DNA from 4 places in the Shewanella sp. A32 genome. Region 1 is predicted to be linked to each of the others. Evidence: predicted binding sites of a transcription regulator. Region 1 holds the regulator's gene; each other region holds the start of a gene.
What was found. The regulator sigma-54, encoded in region 1, starts transcription at its own class of promoters, with help from an activator protein. The targets are predictions, from matches to a motif close to GTTGGCACGNNNNTNGNNT.
Positions count from the first base shown of each region.

Region 2: the regulator sigma-54 is predicted to act here: its motif matches at 2,787-2,805, upstream of hmpA (NO-inducible flavohemoprotein).
Region 3: the regulator sigma-54 is predicted to act here: its motif matches at 2,317-2,335, upstream of PY479_RS10655 (TorF family putative porin).
Region 4: the regulator sigma-54 is predicted to act here: its motif matches at 1,786-1,804, upstream of PY479_RS03970 (formate dehydrogenase accessory sulfurtransferase FdhD).

Region 1 is NZ_JARFTS010000002.1:4,595-8,772, reverse strand. It holds gene lptA (lipopolysaccharide transport periplasmic protein LptA) at 1-311, shown strand, start outside; gene lptB (LPS export ABC transporter ATP-binding protein) at 308-1,036, shown strand; gene PY479_RS01925 (RNA polymerase factor sigma-54) at 1,129-2,595, shown strand; gene hpf (ribosome hibernation promoting factor) at 2,625-2,915, shown strand; gene ptsN (PTS IIA-like nitrogen regulatory protein PtsN) at 2,915-3,358, shown strand; gene rapZ (RNase adapter RapZ) at 3,355-4,178, shown strand, end outside.
Region 2 is NZ_JARFTS010000001.1:91,054-95,231, forward strand. It holds gene PY479_RS00370 (primase-helicase zinc-binding domain-containing protein) at 1-267, shown strand, start outside; gene PY479_RS00375 (hypothetical protein) at 356-1,063, shown strand; gene hmpA (NO-inducible flavohemoprotein) at 1,493-2,677, opposite strand; gene norR (nitric oxide reductase transcriptional regulator NorR) at 2,902-4,178, shown strand, end outside.
Region 3 is NZ_JARFTS010000012.1:64,209-68,386, reverse strand. It holds gene PY479_RS10680 (TraB/GumN family protein) at 1-40, opposite strand, end outside; gene PY479_RS10675 (prephenate dehydrogenase) at 85-399, shown strand; gene PY479_RS10670 (DUF3016 domain-containing protein) at 630-1,178, opposite strand; gene PY479_RS10665 (hypothetical protein) at 1,376-1,681, shown strand; gene PY479_RS10660 (HU family DNA-binding protein) at 1,880-2,152, shown strand; gene PY479_RS10655 (TorF family putative porin) at 2,431-3,129, shown strand; gene PY479_RS10650 (GGDEF domain-containing response regulator) at 3,316-4,178, opposite strand, start outside.
Region 4 is NZ_JARFTS010000003.1:141,614-145,791, forward strand. It holds gene PY479_RS03955 (4Fe-4S binding protein) at 1-356, opposite strand, end outside; gene PY479_RS03960 (DUF3306 domain-containing protein) at 521-1,144, opposite strand; gene PY479_RS03965 (DUF3305 domain-containing protein) at 1,144-1,599, opposite strand; gene PY479_RS03970 (formate dehydrogenase accessory sulfurtransferase FdhD) at 1,877-2,728, shown strand; gene PY479_RS03975 (helix-turn-helix transcriptional regulator) at 2,731-3,636, shown strand; gene rlmF (23S rRNA (adenine(1618)-N(6))-methyltransferase RlmF) at 3,679-4,178, opposite strand, start outside.

The DNA of each region.
Region 1 (4,178 bases):
GCGAAAGAGTATTGATTGCAAAAGGTTCACCGGCCACCTTTCGTCAGAAATTAGAAGATGGCCGTATTGCGAACGCCAGCGCCAATGAAATTCACTACAACATTAATAAACGCGTACTGACGCTCATCGGTAAAGCAAAGGTGGAACAAGGTGGCAGCGTTTCCACTGCAGAAAAAATTGTCTATGACCTTAAAAACCAGCAGTTGCAAGCCTCCAGCAGCGGCCAGGGAGAAGATCGTGTGACCACGGTCATCCAGCCTGACAACTACCAGCAGCAACCCAAAAAGGATCCCCAGCAGGAGCAGCAATGAGTAATACCTTGATCGCCCATAACCTTGCGAAAAGCTACAAAAAAAGAATGGTCGTGAAAGATGTCAGTCTGTCGGTTGCAACAGGTCAGATTGTGGGATTATTGGGACCCAATGGTGCAGGGAAAACCACGACATTTTACATGGTAGTCGGCTTGATCCAGAGCGATAAGGGACGGATCTTTATCGATCAAGATGAGCTGACCATGGATCCCATGCACCTTCGCGCTCGCAAAGGTATTGGCTATCTGCCGCAAGAAGCCAGTATTTTCCGTAAGCTAACTGTTCGCGATAACATCATGGCAGTATTGCAGATCAGAAAAGATCTGGATCGCGATGGCCGTGAAGAACAACTGGAACAGTTACTCGAAGAGTTTCACATCACCCATATTCGCGACAGCATGGGGATGTCACTTTCGGGAGGTGAGCGCCGGCGTGTCGAGATTGCCAGAGCCTTGGCCGCAGACCCGAAATTCATTCTGTTGGATGAACCCTTTGCTGGCGTAGACCCCATCTCCGTTATTGATATTAAAAAAATTATTGAACAATTGCGGTCACGTGGACTGGGTGTGCTGATTACGGATCATAACGTGCGTGAAACACTTGATGTTTGTGAACATGCATACATTGTCAGCCACGGACAACTGATCGCCGAAGGCACCCCTGCCGAGATCCTCGACAACCAACAAGTCCGTGCTGTGTACTTGGGTGAACAATTCAAGCTATAGTAAACACCGGGAGCGCTTACAGCTTTAAAACGTTAAAGTCTGTAATTACTAGAATTTTTATAAAGTTATAAGATGTAGGGGTAAGCGGTAACATGAAAACGTCACTCCAGCTCAAACTGGGTCAACAACTGACCATGACACCTCAACTGCAGCAGGCAATACGTTTGCTGCAGCTGTCGTCGCTGGAGTTACAACAGGAAATTCAAGAAGCCTTAGAAGCAAACCCGCTGCTCGAAGTGAATGAAGACAACCAAAGCACCGACAGCAATCATGATATCGATAACAATTTAGAGGCACCGGAGCCGAGCGAACATATCGAAGATAGTTCGACGGTAGAAACCTCGGACGCACTCACTAGCCAGGCACTCCCTGAAGAGCTGCCAATGGATACTACCTGGGATGAGGTTTTTACTGCCGCTCCGGCTATGTCCAGTGGTCCTATCCGTGATGACGATACCCCATTTCAGGGAGAAACTTCTGAAGGTTTGCATGAACACCTGGAATGGCAGAAGAACCTGACACCGTTCTCAGAAACTGATGCAGCAATCGCCACTGCAATTATCGAAGCGATTGATGATCAAGGATATCTGACGCAAACCACGGAGGATATTCTGGATGCTATGGGCAATCCGGAAATCGAGCTAGAAGAAGTAGAAGCGGTATTGAAACGCATCCAACACTTCGATCCTGTCGGTGTCGCTGCACGGGATCTGCGTGAATGTTTGCTGATCCAGCTGTCGCAATATAGTGATGACACCCCGCATCTCGAAAACGCCATTATGCTGCTGGAACAGCATCTTGACCTGATCGCTGCCAAAGATTATCGCACACTGATGCGCAAGACCCGTTTGAGAGAAGAAGATCTGCGTGACGCGATTAGTTTGATCCAATCGCTTAATCCACGTCCCGGACTATTAGTGCAGCCTCAGGATGACGAGTACGTGATCCCAGATGTCAGCGTGTGGAAGAAAAATGGTCGCTGGGTGGTAGAACTCAACCCAGACTGCATGCCCAAACTCAGTATTAATCAGCAATATGCCGCTATGGCCCGCAGTGCGCGGAGCCAATCCGACAGCCAGTTTATCCGCGGACACCTGCAAGAAGCCAAATGGTTTATCAAGAGTCTGGAAAGCCGCAATGAAACACTACTAAAGGTGGCTAACTGCATTGTACAGTTTCAGCAGGGATTCTTTGAATATGGCGAAGAAGCCATGAAACCGATGGTGCTCAATGATATTGCCGAAGCCGTTGATATGCACGAATCGACAATTTCCCGAGTGACAACGCAGAAATACATGCATACGCCACGCGGTATATTTGAGCTAAAATATTTCTTTTCCAGCCACGTCGGTACTGAAGACGGTGGCGAATGTTCATCGACGGCAATCCGCGCCTTTATCAAAAAACTGGTGGCCGCGGAGAACCAGAAAAAGCCGCTCAGCGACAGCAAAATGGCACAGTTGCTGGCTGAGCAGGGAATTAACGTGGCACGCCGAACCATCGCCAAATACCGCGAAGCCATGATGATCCCACCATCGAATCAGCGTAAGAGTTTGTAATTCCACAGTACCCCTATGGAGGACACCCTATGCAAATCAACCTGGCAGGCCATCATATTGAGATCACCGACTCGTTGCGCAGCTATGTGGAGAGTAAATTTGCAAAACTTGAACGCCATTTCGAACAGATCAATAATGTGCACGTCGTACTCAATGTTGAGAAAGCAATACAACGAGTCGAAGCCAAGCTACATCTGAATGGTGGAGAGGTGCACGGCACCGCAGAACACACCGATATGTACGCTGCCATCGACGCTCTAATTGATAAATTGGATCGTCAGGTCATTAAATACAAAGAAAAGCTGACAAAATACTCATGATGGAACTTAGTACCATCCTGCGGCCGGAGTGTACCGCATGTGCCACACCCGGCAGCAAGAAAAAGGTATTGGAGCTCATCAGCGAACTCGCAGCAGCCCAGTATCCAAACCTGTCGTCCCAAGCCATTTTCGAAAGTCTGCTGGTCAGAGAGAAAATGGGAAGTACCGGTATCGGGAATGGCATTGCCATTCCCCATGGTCGCTTGCCGGACATTAAAGATCCTATCGCCGTGCTGATTAAGTGCGACGAACCGATCCCCTTTGACGCTATCGATAATCAACCGGTAGACATCTTGTTTGCGTTGGTAGTGCCCGCCGATCAATGTCAGCAGCATCTCAGTACTTTGTCGGCGATGGCCGAGAAACTCAGTGATAAGCTGATACTCAAGCAACTGCGGAAAGCCACCACCAAAGAAGAACTGTATCAGGTGATCACCGGATGAAATTGGCCATTGTCTCAGGCCGCTCAGGCTCAGGAAAATCTGTAGCGTTACGAGTGCTGGAAGACTTGGGCTATTACTGCGTTGATAACCTGCCACTCCCCATGATTGGCAGTCTGTTAGACAATCTGCGCGGCAGTAACGAACTGGTCGCGATTAGCGTCGATGTGCGCAACATGCCTAACCAGGAAAAAGTCCTGGAAAGTCAGATACAAAATCTGCCACAAGGCACTGAAGTCATCAGTTTCTTTTTAAACGCATCCGATAAGGTGCTGCTTAAACGTTACAGTGAAACCCGACGTCTACATCCGTTATCCAAGAGCAAAATCTCCCTTAAAGATGCGATTGAGCAGGAAGGCAAACTACTCGCGCCGATGTCGCAGCTAATGGATCACTACATAGATACCTCTAACATGAATATCTATGAGCTGAGTGACACCGTACGCGAAATTTTGCTGGGGACAGTGACCAAGGAGCTGGTGATTAACTTTGAGTCGTTTGGCTTTAAGCACGGTCTCCCCGCAGAAGCTGATTTCATCTTTGATGCGCGCTTTCTACCTAATCCTCATTGGGAGCCGCAGTTAAGACCGTTAACTGGGCTTGACGAACCAGTACGTGAGTTTCTCAACCGTCAGCCACTGGTGAATAAATTCATCTGGCAGATCGAGAACCTGCTCGATACCTGGCTGCCGCACTTGGAGCGCAATAACCGTAGCTATCTGACCGTTGCTATCGGTTGCACTGGTGGCCAACATCGTTCAGTGTACGTTGCTGAACAACTGGCTAAACGCTTCAGCAACAGTAAACATAAAGTGCAGGCTCA
Region 2 (4,178 bases), on a different contig from region 1:
ACATGTTGGTCGGTTGTGAATGCAACGCTACTGGCTAGGTTTGAACCACCAAGTAATGTGAAAATGCTGTACATCTGGGCAGACCACGATCTCTCTGAGACCGGCCTGAATGCAGCGAATGAACTCAGGAAAAAAACCTGGCAAAAAGGCATTCTGTCACAAGTCTTGATCCCTCCGATACCAACGTCACTCGGCGTGAAAAGTTGGGATTGGAATGATGTGCTGAATGTTTACGGTGCCATGGGCTTTCCGAAAGTTCATATCTGATCCAAGGGGCTTCGGCCCCTTTTTTTGCGCCTTGCATATTTGAAAAAACATGGAGAATGAAAAATAGATAACCAATAGGAGAACAAACATGATGGTATTAACCCTGTTAACAAAGCAGATTGATGATGAGTTTACGGTTTACTGGAAGACCGGCCTTCGAAGAGGTGGTGAGCTAAAGGTCGATTTAGGTGAGCAATACGACACGCTACCTGAGCAGCAAAAGCCAATTGCAGCTGAGCTCTATGCGATTCATCACCTACTGTCAGTGAAAGAGGTGATGGGGAGTAACCGAAGCGGCAATGGGCTTCAAATCCGAGTCAGTAAAGGAGCCATCAAAAAGTTACAGAAACAACGCTCAACTCAGCATTCACTTTACAGCCTGACCAGGTTCTTGCTCACTCGTTACCAGGAAGCACAGATATCGGTGGAAAAACGGGAAGAATGGCTCTCTCATTCCTTCGAAGAATACTGCGTCGATACTGCTACCGTGAGAGAAATCGATGAGGTAATAAATGTTCCGAACATTGGACCTGTCGTGGTGACTCGTCATGCACTGGAACGGTTTGTGGAACGGCTTTCAGACGGTGCTCCTAAGCATCCTTGGAAGGCTTTGTGCTCAAAGCTGCTATGCCCAAGGCTAACTAAAACCCAGTTACCAGAAAGCGTCACTTTCCAAAAAGCAAAAAAATATGCACAGGAGGCCGAGTTCTGGCAATACATGGGGAGCAAGATGTACTTTGTTATGGTTCCAAGTGGCTCAATTAAAACTTTGGTTACGGTTTTTGCAGTTAAGTGAGCTAATGTAGTATTCGCACTTCATGAATATCACTTATGTGCCAAAAGCTGGCCTTCAGCGTAACTCGTTTCTGCCCCATTCCTTGTTTCGGCGTCGTTCGCTGATAGCTACCGAGTCATGGTTGATGACCAAATTTTTGTAATGCTACAGAGGTGGCTACTTTGACTGTGGCAATTCAGTCGCTAGCAGAGTGTGAGGAGCTGTATTTTGAGGATTTCGAAAGTATCTAATTTTCTCGGGCCTTACCAGATTGACCGAATTTTAGTAATGCTACAAAGTGACTAGTTGATAAATGGCGATTCACCGTGGCAAGCCCGTTCGACTCGAATACAAAAAGACGCCCAACTAATTTAGTTAAGCGTCTTGTTATGTTTGAGCTGCTTTATAATGTTAAAAAGGGACTGCTCATGCTCCCTTTGGCTAAATGGTTTATACGCCGCCAGAACCAAAAGCTTCCGCGAAAATTTGCGTTTCTGGTACACCGTGGGCTTTTAACTCTGAAAGATAATGACGCATAAACGCAGCAGGACCGCACAGGTAATACTCTGCATCATGTGGTGCTTCAGGTAGGACATCGGTTAACGCAAATGGTGCGGGGCGGGCATGTTGATCCTGTGCGTCAGTTTGATCATAGAAGTAATGTACTTTTGCCCCGTTTTCGGCCAATGAATCGCTGACGTCTCTAAACGCATGTACATGACGGTTACGCGCTGAATGTACGAAATGGATATCACGCTTACCTTGTTGTGCCAACGTACGACTAATAGCAATCATTGGTGTAATACCGACACCTCCGCTGAGCAATACTACCGGACGTTCGGAAGATTGTTGTAGGACGAATTCGCCTGCTGGCGCAGATAACTCAACAATCTGCCCCACATCATATTGGCTGTGCAGCAGATTGGAAACTTTGCCTTCGGGTGAGGTTTCTCCGGCACCTTGGCGTTTAACTGAAATACGCAGTGCACTACCACCGGCAATGTCTGACAAGCTGTATTGGCGAGGTTGGAAAATCCCTAACTCTTCAACATATACTCGGACGCTAATATACTGGCCGGGTTGATAGTTCGGCAGACGGCCTCCATCAATAGGTTGCAGATAGAAAGATGTTATTTCGTCACTTTCAGGCTGTTTGCGCACGATACGGAAGGGTTTCCAGCCACTCCAACCACCAGTGTTATCAACACTTTGCTGATAAAGCGTATTTTCCAACCCAATAAACAATTGTGCTAATTCGCCATAGGCTGCCGCCCAAGCATCAATCAATTCGGCGGAGGCCGCGTCGCCGAGGACTTCTTGAATACTGGCCAATAAATGTTTGCCAACAATCGCATAGTGCTCAGCGCGAATACCTAAGCTCACATGTTTATGGGCAATACGTTCGACCACAGGGAGTAATACTGAGGGATCATCGATATGTTGAGCGTAGGCTAGCACGGCACCTGCCAGTGCTTGTTGTTGACGACCGGCGCTCTGATGCCCCTGATTGAAGATGTGTTTTAGTTCGGGATTATGGCTTAGCATCCGTTGATAGAAATGGCTTGTTAAGGCGACACCGCTGCTTTGTAATACTGGTATTGTCGCGCGAACCAAAGCTTTTTGCTGTTCATTCATAAACTTCAACTCCTGAAAATGAAAATGCAATCACCGAGATGTGATGCCAAAGCAGTGACGTCGTTACGGGGTAATTCATACTGAGGCGTTCACTGTTCTGCTTGGTCTATATCAAACGACGTGCCAAGTGTTAATTAGTTGAAATATATAGAAATGAATATTTTTATATGGTGAATTTTACCCTATAATTACGGGTATAATTTACCATTGGGGTAAAATAAACCATGTTATTCCCATTAGATTTTGGTGACTTAAAGCACGAGTTGTCACCGCCGGTTCGCTTACAGCGTTTCGTTGATCAGGTTCAACAGTTGTTAGACTGTAACGCGGTCGGACTGCTACAACTTGATGGCGACATTCTGAAACCTGTGGCGCTCGCAGGTTTAGTGACTACAACCAGTGGACGCCGTTTTGCAGTGGCTCATCATCCACGGTTGTCGGCCATTTTATCGCAACGCAAACTAGTACATTTTGCTCCCGACAGTGCTTTACCAGATCCCTATGATGGATTGTTAGCTACGCAGCAAGGAGTGCCGCTGCCGGTACATGACTGTATGGGCATTAGTTTATGGCCCGATGGTAAATGTTGGGGGGTGTTAACGCTTGACTCCCTGTATAAAGGCCATTTTAGCGCCGAGCAGATAGCGTTCATACCGCAACTTGCGGTGTATTGTGAAACTATCCTAAGAGTTAATCGACTTGAAAGTGAAATGCGGGCATTACGACAGTTTGATGAGCAACTGAAACAGGACAATGGTAGCATTTCCGCTAGTCAAGAGCTGATTGGGCAGCATCCACAGGTACAAAACTTATTGAAAGAGCTAGATGTTGTGGCGACTTCAGATCTACCTGTATTACTCCAAGGGGAAACGGGCGTTGGTAAAGAGCTATTTGCCTGGCGCTTACATCAGCGTTCCCAGCGTAAAGTTGCTCCAATGATCCACGTCAATTGTGCTGCTCTGCCGGAAACATTGGTTGAAAGTGAGTTGTTCGGCCATGTCAAAGGTGCATTTTCTGGGGCCGCATCAGAACGTGCTGGTCGCGTGGAATCTGCCGATGGTGGCACGTTGTTTCTTGATGAAATAGGTGAGCTGCCGTTGACCGTTCAAGCCAAGCTATTGAGAACACTACAAAACGGTGAAATCCAGCGCTTAGGCGCAGATAAACCAATAAAAGTAGATGTGCGTATTGTTGCCGCCACGAACCGGGACTTGGCAGAGATGGTCAAACGAGGAGATTTTCGTGCCGATTTATACCATCGCCTGTCCGTGTATCCGGTGGTCATTCCGCCACTAAGAGAACGCGGAGATGATATCCTGTTGTTAGCGGGTTATTTTGTGGAATTGAATCGTAGTCGCTTCAGTTTTCGCAGTTTACGTTTGGCACCTGCGACGGAGCAGTTGTTGCAGCGCTATCCATGGCCTGGGAATGTACGTGAGCTAGAACATGTTATCAGCCGAGCAGCTTTGCGTACTGTAAGTCAAGGTGCCAATAAGACCGA
Region 3 (4,178 bases), on a different contig from region 1:
AACCCCATAGCAATCCTATCCAGCGGCTTGTTGACACCATTGGGGTTCCTTATAATTCCCATAAATTTACTAAAGGGATCCGTTATGCCATATACCAAGGTCATAGCGCAACTGAAGACCAACTTGCAGCTCGCTTACCGGCAGGCAGTAGATGCTGATAACGGTCTTGATCAGCTGCAACAACAAGGGCATGCAAAATTTGCCCAGATTTTCACTGATGAACAGGGATTTAGCACCTCCAGTACGCGTTTTTTACCCTATGTACAGGAATTGGCTGAAGCGGTGGCAGAACTGGAAGAGGACAAAGCACCGTCTCAGGACGATCTGGAACATGTGGTCAAGCAACTCGCCATTTTATTGCAAACATTGTCCTTGTTTAAGGAACAGCGTCGTCAGTAATTACTTAGGCCATTTTTGAAGCCGTTCGCCAAGTGCCACTGTTTTTCACTGAAATGCTAAAAGTAACCGCGCCCGGTGCAATGACGGTTATCCGAGCCTTTGAGCGAATATTTGCGCTAATCCGGCATAATCACAGACGAGTGTTGGTGTACTAGCAAAGAAACAGGCAAAACTCATCTTTTGATGAATTTTGCCTGTTACAGAGATGAATTGCGGTTTGCCCGAGGCAATTACAATTTGGGAGCGACGGTTTTATTAAACCAGTCTTTGAGCATACCTTCTTCATATCTGAAGGTCGTATTATCGTTGGCGTAGATACGATTCATAAACATAAGATCATGCAATTTCTCAGATCCCACCATAATCACCTGATCACCATCCAGCACCCGGTAAGTGAAGTTAATTTGTGGTGGATAGATATCTTTGACAACACGAATTTCACTGACGGCGGCTTTACCAAAGGTCGGACGTAAATCCCCGGCCAAATCGACATCAGTCACCACTAACTCAAGCTTTTCTTTATCTTTCATAACTTTGCTTGAAGCCTGATCAAGTGCCTTAGTCAAACTTTCAAACATTCGTTGTTGAAACCGTTTCTGCAGTTCTGAAGCCGTGCGTATATCGCGATACTTATCCGGGTTCTGCCATTCAATTTTAACTTTTCCAACAGTCGTTATCGGGTTCGCCGCAGCCGCGTCAGCCGCTTCTTCTGTTGCGACAGCACAACCGGTACTCATAACACCGAGCATGCCTGCAAATAACAGATAGCCAATTTTCATGTTTGCCTCCTTGTCGGCAGCAGGAGATCGCCGCAGATCGTCGATCTAACGAGAACCCGGTGACCCTCTGATGTTACGAATTACTCAAAACTTATTCCAAAAGATTGGATATTACATTTAACCCCTAGTTCCAAGATTAAGTAAACTTTATCATTTTTTACAGCGTTCCTTGCGTATACTTATCTGGAGAAGCTTCTGTGAAACTATCCGCACCGATTATTTTGACCATTGCGCTCTTTGCTGCATTTGCCAGTGCAATTTTCTGGATTAACCAAAATTCCCAGGAAACGATCCCCGACACCTGGACCGCATTTGTCTATCACCACGGTTTTGGTTCAGCTAACTATCTCAAAAAGGAAGGATTTACGAGCTATCAACAATGTCGGGAATACGCGACAACTCAATCAGCGAAATATGAAAATTCGCCTTGGGAATGTGGAGGTGGTTGTCGCTTTGATTCTCGACGCCAGGGATATGTGTGCGAAGAGATGCGCAATCACTGATGGCGGCGCTTAAGATAAAGACAGCATGTTTCCTAACGACCGCTGGCACCATTCATATTAGTTAAACCAAGCGAAGTGACGCAGTTACAAGACGTCCACAGCAAAAATGGAAAATTCACTTTCATTAGCCTGCGCCTTGTGGCAAGTTAACATGGCTATAACAATATCTACGGAAAGAAAAGAGAAGAGAGTATAAAAATGAATAAAACTGAACTCATTGCCAACATGGCAGAGAAAGCTGAACTTACAAAAGCTGAAGCCACTCTGGCACTTAAGTCCTTAGAATCTGCAGTAACAGAAGCACTCAAAGCCGGTGATAAAGTATCTATTGTGGGGTTTGGCTCTTTTGAAACATCAACTCGCGCTGCCAGAACAGGTCGTAATCCTCTGACAGGTCAGGAAATTCAAATTGCTGAAGCCACTGTGCCTAAATTCAAAGCTGGCAAAGCATTAAAAGACAGCGTGAACTGAAATTCAGTTTGCCAATAAAAACGCCTCTTTATGAGGCGTTTTTATTAGGTTAGCCATCAATCATACTGCACCAATTCTGTGCATATGGTGCCAAATTGATGCACACAATTGTTCGTATATACGGCATGAATTCGTTAAGTTTATGTAAAAAATAAAGATTTACTTTTGGCACGGCTTTAGCTCTACACTCCACGGATTTACTCAACAAAATGAAAAGCCGACGTTCCGGCCAATTTCCGGATCTCCGGCAACTTTAAAAAAGGGAAAAGGGGATGAGAATGAAAAAAACACTGCTGTCGTTGGGAACACTAGCTGGTCTAATGTTAATCGCACCAATGAGTCAGGCAACCGTAACCGGAAATATCGGTGCTACCTCAAACTATTTGTGGCGTGGTGTTACTCAGACTGCTAATGGTGCAGCCGTACAGGGTGGCATTGATTACGCTCACGAGTCTGGTTTTTACATCGGTACTTGGGGTTCTAACGTCGACTTTGGTGATGATGGCGACACCACTTACGAGATGGACATCTATGGCGGCTTCTCAAATTCCATCAATGATGACTGGAGCTACGATGTTGGTTATCTGTACTACGGATATCCAGACGCTTCCGGTTCCATCGATTTTGGTGAACTCTACGGCTCACTGACCTGGAAATGGTTGGAATTCGGTGTGGCTAAATTCGTTACCGCTGGTAGCGATGTTGCTGCCGATGGCCTGGATGACAAAGATTACACTTACTACCACGTTGCTGCCAGCTACCCTCTGGCTGACAGTATTACACTGGGCGCTTATTACGCTTACTCTACCGGTGACGTTATCACCAGCTGGTATGGTGTAGATAACTACTCTGAATACAACGTATCTGTCACCAAAGATACCAGTATCGGCGCCGTGTCCTTCAAATTAGCAGATACCGATCTGCCAGGCGACGATGTCAAATTCGTACTGGGTTATACTTACGAATTTGAATTCTAATATTTTCAATGAATTAAAATAAAAACGACGATAAATAATAATAACAATTTAATGAGATCAAGGTGCTGCCAGGAAGGCCACTTTTATGATCTTTGATAGACTTTCAGCCGTGCCTGAATCTTGACCCGTCATCCGCTATGCGGATGGCGGGTTTTGTTCTATATCGCCAGTAAAAGAGATTGTCGCCTAGTGATCAACGGACTCGGCCTTCAACAGAGGTTCGATATGCTGTTGATAAAATGCTGCGGCTGGCATCGGTTTGCAGTAGATATAACCCTGTAACAGATAACAGCCATGATCTCGGCAAAAATTGGCCTGAGCTTCAGTTTCCACACCTTCAGCCACCGACATCACATCAAAGCCGTTAGCAAAGTTAATCAATGCCGCCAACAACCGTCTGGAGCGCTCATCTTGCTCAATACCACAAACAAAACTTTTATCAATTTTCAGGATATTGATCGGAAAGTCTTTAATATGCTCCAATGATGAAAAGCCAGTACCGAAATCATCCAGCGACAATGTCACCCCCATTGCCGCAACCTGTTCCAGTACTTTTGCGAGTTTTGCAGGTTCTTCAATCAACGCGTTTTCAGTAATCTCCAACTCCAATAACGCTGGCGCTAACCCACTCTCAGCGATCGCGTACTGCACCTGCGCTAATAACTTATCGCGCAGATTTTGTGAGGCCGATAAATTCACGGCAACGGTCAGCTTGCGCGCAGTCCCCTGCAAAAGTTGTTGCCACTGCTGTGTTTGCTTGCAAGCCGTTAGCAATACCCATTCACAAATAGCATCCATCATCCCTAGTGCTTCGGCGACAGGTAAAAAGCAATCCGGAGCTATCAGGCCATCCTGCGGATGTTGCCAGCGTATCAGCGCTTCCATGCCTTCCAGTTCACCACTGCCAGCATTAAATTTCCCCTGATAAAATAATTGAAACTGCTGTTGCTCCAGCGCTGACCGTAAGCCGGTTGCGATATAGTGACGTTGGCGAACAGCGGCATCTAATGCTTCTGAATAAAATTGCAGTTGGCTGCGGCCCAATTGTT
Region 4 (4,178 bases), on a different contig from region 1:
CTTAACTCAGCGACACCCTCGTTATGTTCAACAGTGACCTGAAACTGCCCCAAAAACCCTTTTACAGACATGATTTTGTTGTAATAGGTTTCTACATCTTCGGCGGCCGCCATCACTTTTTCCAGATGGGCTTCATCCTGACTGGTGATCGGCTCATTGGCTAAAATGACCCTGCCAGCCATACCGGACAATTTGTCCGCGGCCAGTCTGGCAAGATCCTCAGGCCCAATCACCAACACACTCCCCTCTGTGGTGTAACTGACGGTGGGCGGGATTAGGTTTTGCAGAATACGAGTCTGCTGTTTTACCTCATTACGCACCTGCCGCAGCGCTTGCTGGGCGGGGCTGTTGCTCACACTATTGCTCACTTTGCGTTCCTGAACAGGTATTTGGCTGTGGTGATTGTTAGTATCTCTATGCTTTTCTTATTGATTTATAAACTTTTCCACAACCTGATTTATTGAAACTATCAGCAATTCACATACCATAATTATGGTATTTGGATACTGCTAAACTGACGTCAAACAACTCTTTTGTCCGAGGTTTGCACTACAGATGCGGCATTTTGGCTATCTGCCGTCAAGCGCTCGTCCAAATTGTCCGCCAAGTGCTCTTCTGCTGGCGGTTGTGTTAATACTTCACTGTTAACTGCTGGCGCATCGGCTAGTTCGGTGACTGTATCCTTTACCGCATCCTCAGTCTTTTCAAGCAAATGACGAAAGACCTTTTTGGCCAACTGGCTGGATACTTCAGCACTCAGCGTCGGCTGACAACTGTAATCCAGCGCATATTCCATCATGCCATCAATTTCGCTGAAATGCGGCTGTTTCCATAATGCACGCAATGCATTTTTCTTCACATCGGGATCAACATTATTTGCCATAAAGCTGGCAAAACTGCCGCCGATTTCAATGCTATCCGGATCGGGTAAATCGTCCGCAGTCAGCAGCGAGTCAGTGTCGGTAGCACTCGCTGGCACATTTTGTGCTGCCACCGATATCGCTGTCTCGGTTTCCGCAGTGACCGAAGATGCAATAACCTCGTCGTCCACCACAATTTCTGGCTCATCGGGAATATCCGTACCTTGCTGGGCCTGCTGTTTGCGCTGGGCCCATCGGCTGAGAAAACTGCGCTCTTCCGCCATCAATGCCTCCGCTGTTCTTCGGCCACTTCCTTACGGCGATTCACATGTTTACGACGATGAGCAGAGATTTCCACTTCTCCATGCTCAGAGATAAATGCCTCAATCCAGCACGCGATCGCTTCGGGCATCGGCAGATTCAGCACTGGGGTATCACCTTCAAGACAACCTGCAGCCACATTCTGATCTGCTGAAATCGCGGCGGGTACCCAGGTGCCATCTTCCAACTCATCGCACACCACATAGAGCATGGGATTATCCATATCGAGATTCAGTCGATAGCTGGCGCGTTCATCAAGAAACAGTTCCAGTAACACCAGGGTGGCTCCGGCGGGGGCTTCGTGAGTACCGGGCACCACTTGATCAAGTTCCCAGCTTTCCGACAACCAGCGCCCAATTTGCTTTTCCACCTTTTTCAGTGAAACGTACATGGGCCATACGCTTTGAGTATGCTGCATAAGGATTCTTCCTCCCGAGTCATTATTTTCGGGTTACAGGGTTAACGATAGGCTCATGCAAAAAATAAACCAAACGCATAATCGAAATATTTTTTGATAGCGGTCAAGTATTCTGGCCAGGGTAACGGACAATATGTCGCACCTCGAATGACACTTTGCACAATATACGCTCCCGAGTCACGGAGCATTGGCGTGGATCACGCATTTATACGTTCGGTTCTGAGCGGGTATGATTATTGCTATCATCTGAGTCTTAATTTTTTGCATGAGTCCGATCATGACCCAAGCCAAATTGCATTTGATAAAAACCGCCGCCGAAGTACCGCTGACAATCAATGTCACCGCCGTCGATGAAACTGGCACAATACAACAGAAATCGGTGGCTTGTGAGCGCCCACTTACTGTGTATCTTAACTGGCGACCGATTGTCACGCTGATGACCTTGGGTGCCCGACCAGAGTCATTGGCATTGGGTTACCTGAAAAATCAGGGATTCATCAAAGATATCAAGCAACTGGAATCTGTCATCGTCGATTGGGATGTCAACTCTGCCGCGGTCATTACGCAAGAGCAAACCACAGATCTGGATGCCAAGCTGGCTGAAAAGACGGTCACAACCGGGTGTGGTCAAGGGACGGTGTTTGGTGGATTTATGGAGGGGCTGGACGATATCAGCTTGCCGCAACCCCACTTAAAGCAAAGCATGATCTATAGCCTGTTACGCAATATCAGCCAGTATAACGACACCTACAAAAATGCCGGCGCAGTGCACGGTTGTGGCTTGTGTGAAGGTGATGTCATTAACTCCTTCGTGGAAGATGTCGGCCGTCATAATGCAGTCGATACCTTGGCAGGCGAGATGTGGCTGCAACAACAAGGTGGTGGCAATATGATTTTCTATACCACTGGCCGATTGACCTCAGAAATGGTTATTAAAGTCGCCAAAATGGGCATTCCAGTATTGCTGTCCCGCAGTGGCGTAACCCAAATGGGGTTAGAGTTAGCACAAAAGCTTGGGATCACTATGATTGCACGTGCCAAGGGACGGCATTTTTTGGTATATCATGGCGCTGACAATATCGACTTTGATGAACCCCAAGCCGTTAACCTTAAGGTTTCGCAGGAGTAGCAATGACCGAACCCAGTGAACTGGTATACATGAGTGCCAAGCAGGTAGCTGAATATCTCGATCTCAATGAGAAAAAAGTCTACGCCATGGCCAATGACCGGATGCTGCCAGCCACCAAAATCACTGGCAAATGGCTATTCCCCAAAATCCTGATCGACCGCTGGCTGATGGATTCCTGCCATAGCGGCATGTTATCTGACCGACTGCTGATCACCGGCAGCGACGATCCACTGTTATCAATGCAAGTGGCCCGGTTGATGGCAGAAGTCGGCAGTCGGGAGCTGATCAGTTACAGCGCTACGGGTTCGCGGTTGGGACTGGAGCTTTTATCTAAAGGCTATGCAGATGTTTGTACCCTGCATTGGGGCAGCGCTGAAGAACGGAATGTGCGCCATACCGCCTTGTTGAAAGGCTATCCGAATCATCAGCAGTGGATTATGGTGCACGGCTATAACCGGCAACAGGGGCTGATCGTCCGCCCGGAACTGCATCATCTGTGTCAGGAAGAGGATAAAGTCATTGACCTGCCGTGGCGCTGGGTTAATCGTCAGGGTGGAGCTGGCAGCCAACAACATCTTGAACACTGGCTATTGAAACGCGGCGGCAGTATCAAGGATTTGAACATAGTGCTGACGGCCTATAGCGAACGCGAATTAGCAGGCTATCTGGCACGTGGGGATGCCGACATCGGTTTTGGTTGTCAGGCGGTCGCAATGGAAAGTGGTTTAGGCTTTGTGCCACTGGTAACCGAATCCTTTGATTTCGTGATGCCACAGGGCATCTATTTCCGCCGTCAATTACAGCAGCTATTCAAGTCGTTGTCTGGCGCAGCGGCCAGGCAGATGGCAGCGATGCTGGGCGGCTATGATCTGACCGACTGTGGTCAGTTATTGTGGAGTCCGCAGTAACACTGATCAGATTAAAAAAGCCCGCAACCGCGGGCTTTTTTATCAGTCAGGACGGGGTTTGCTCCGTCGCCACTGCTGACGGGCTTTATCGTTCAGGTAGCTCCAGGCCAGTATGCGTGTCTGCTTATTACCTTGCGTCATCGGCAATGTTTTCACAGTTGCCACCTGCTGTTGCTCAAGCAATTTATAGCATAATGGCAAATTTTCAGACTTGGAAATCAACGAGGTAAACCACAAGACCTGTGCAGCATAGTGCTGACTTTCGGCAATCATCCGCCGTAAAAATCCGGCTTCACCACCGTCACACCACAATTCGTTTGCTTGACCACCAAAATTCAGCGACACCTTATGCGGCACTTTTTCACCACGATTGGTAGCAAGGTTGTGGAGCTTGCGTTGGCTACCTTGTCTAGCCTCCGCCGCCGAGCGGTGAAAAGGCGGGTTACACATGGTGAAATCAAAGTGGTCTTCTGACTGAATGACCGCGTCGAAAATATGCTGCGACTGCGGCTGATGACGCAACCTTATCAACTTGGCCGCTT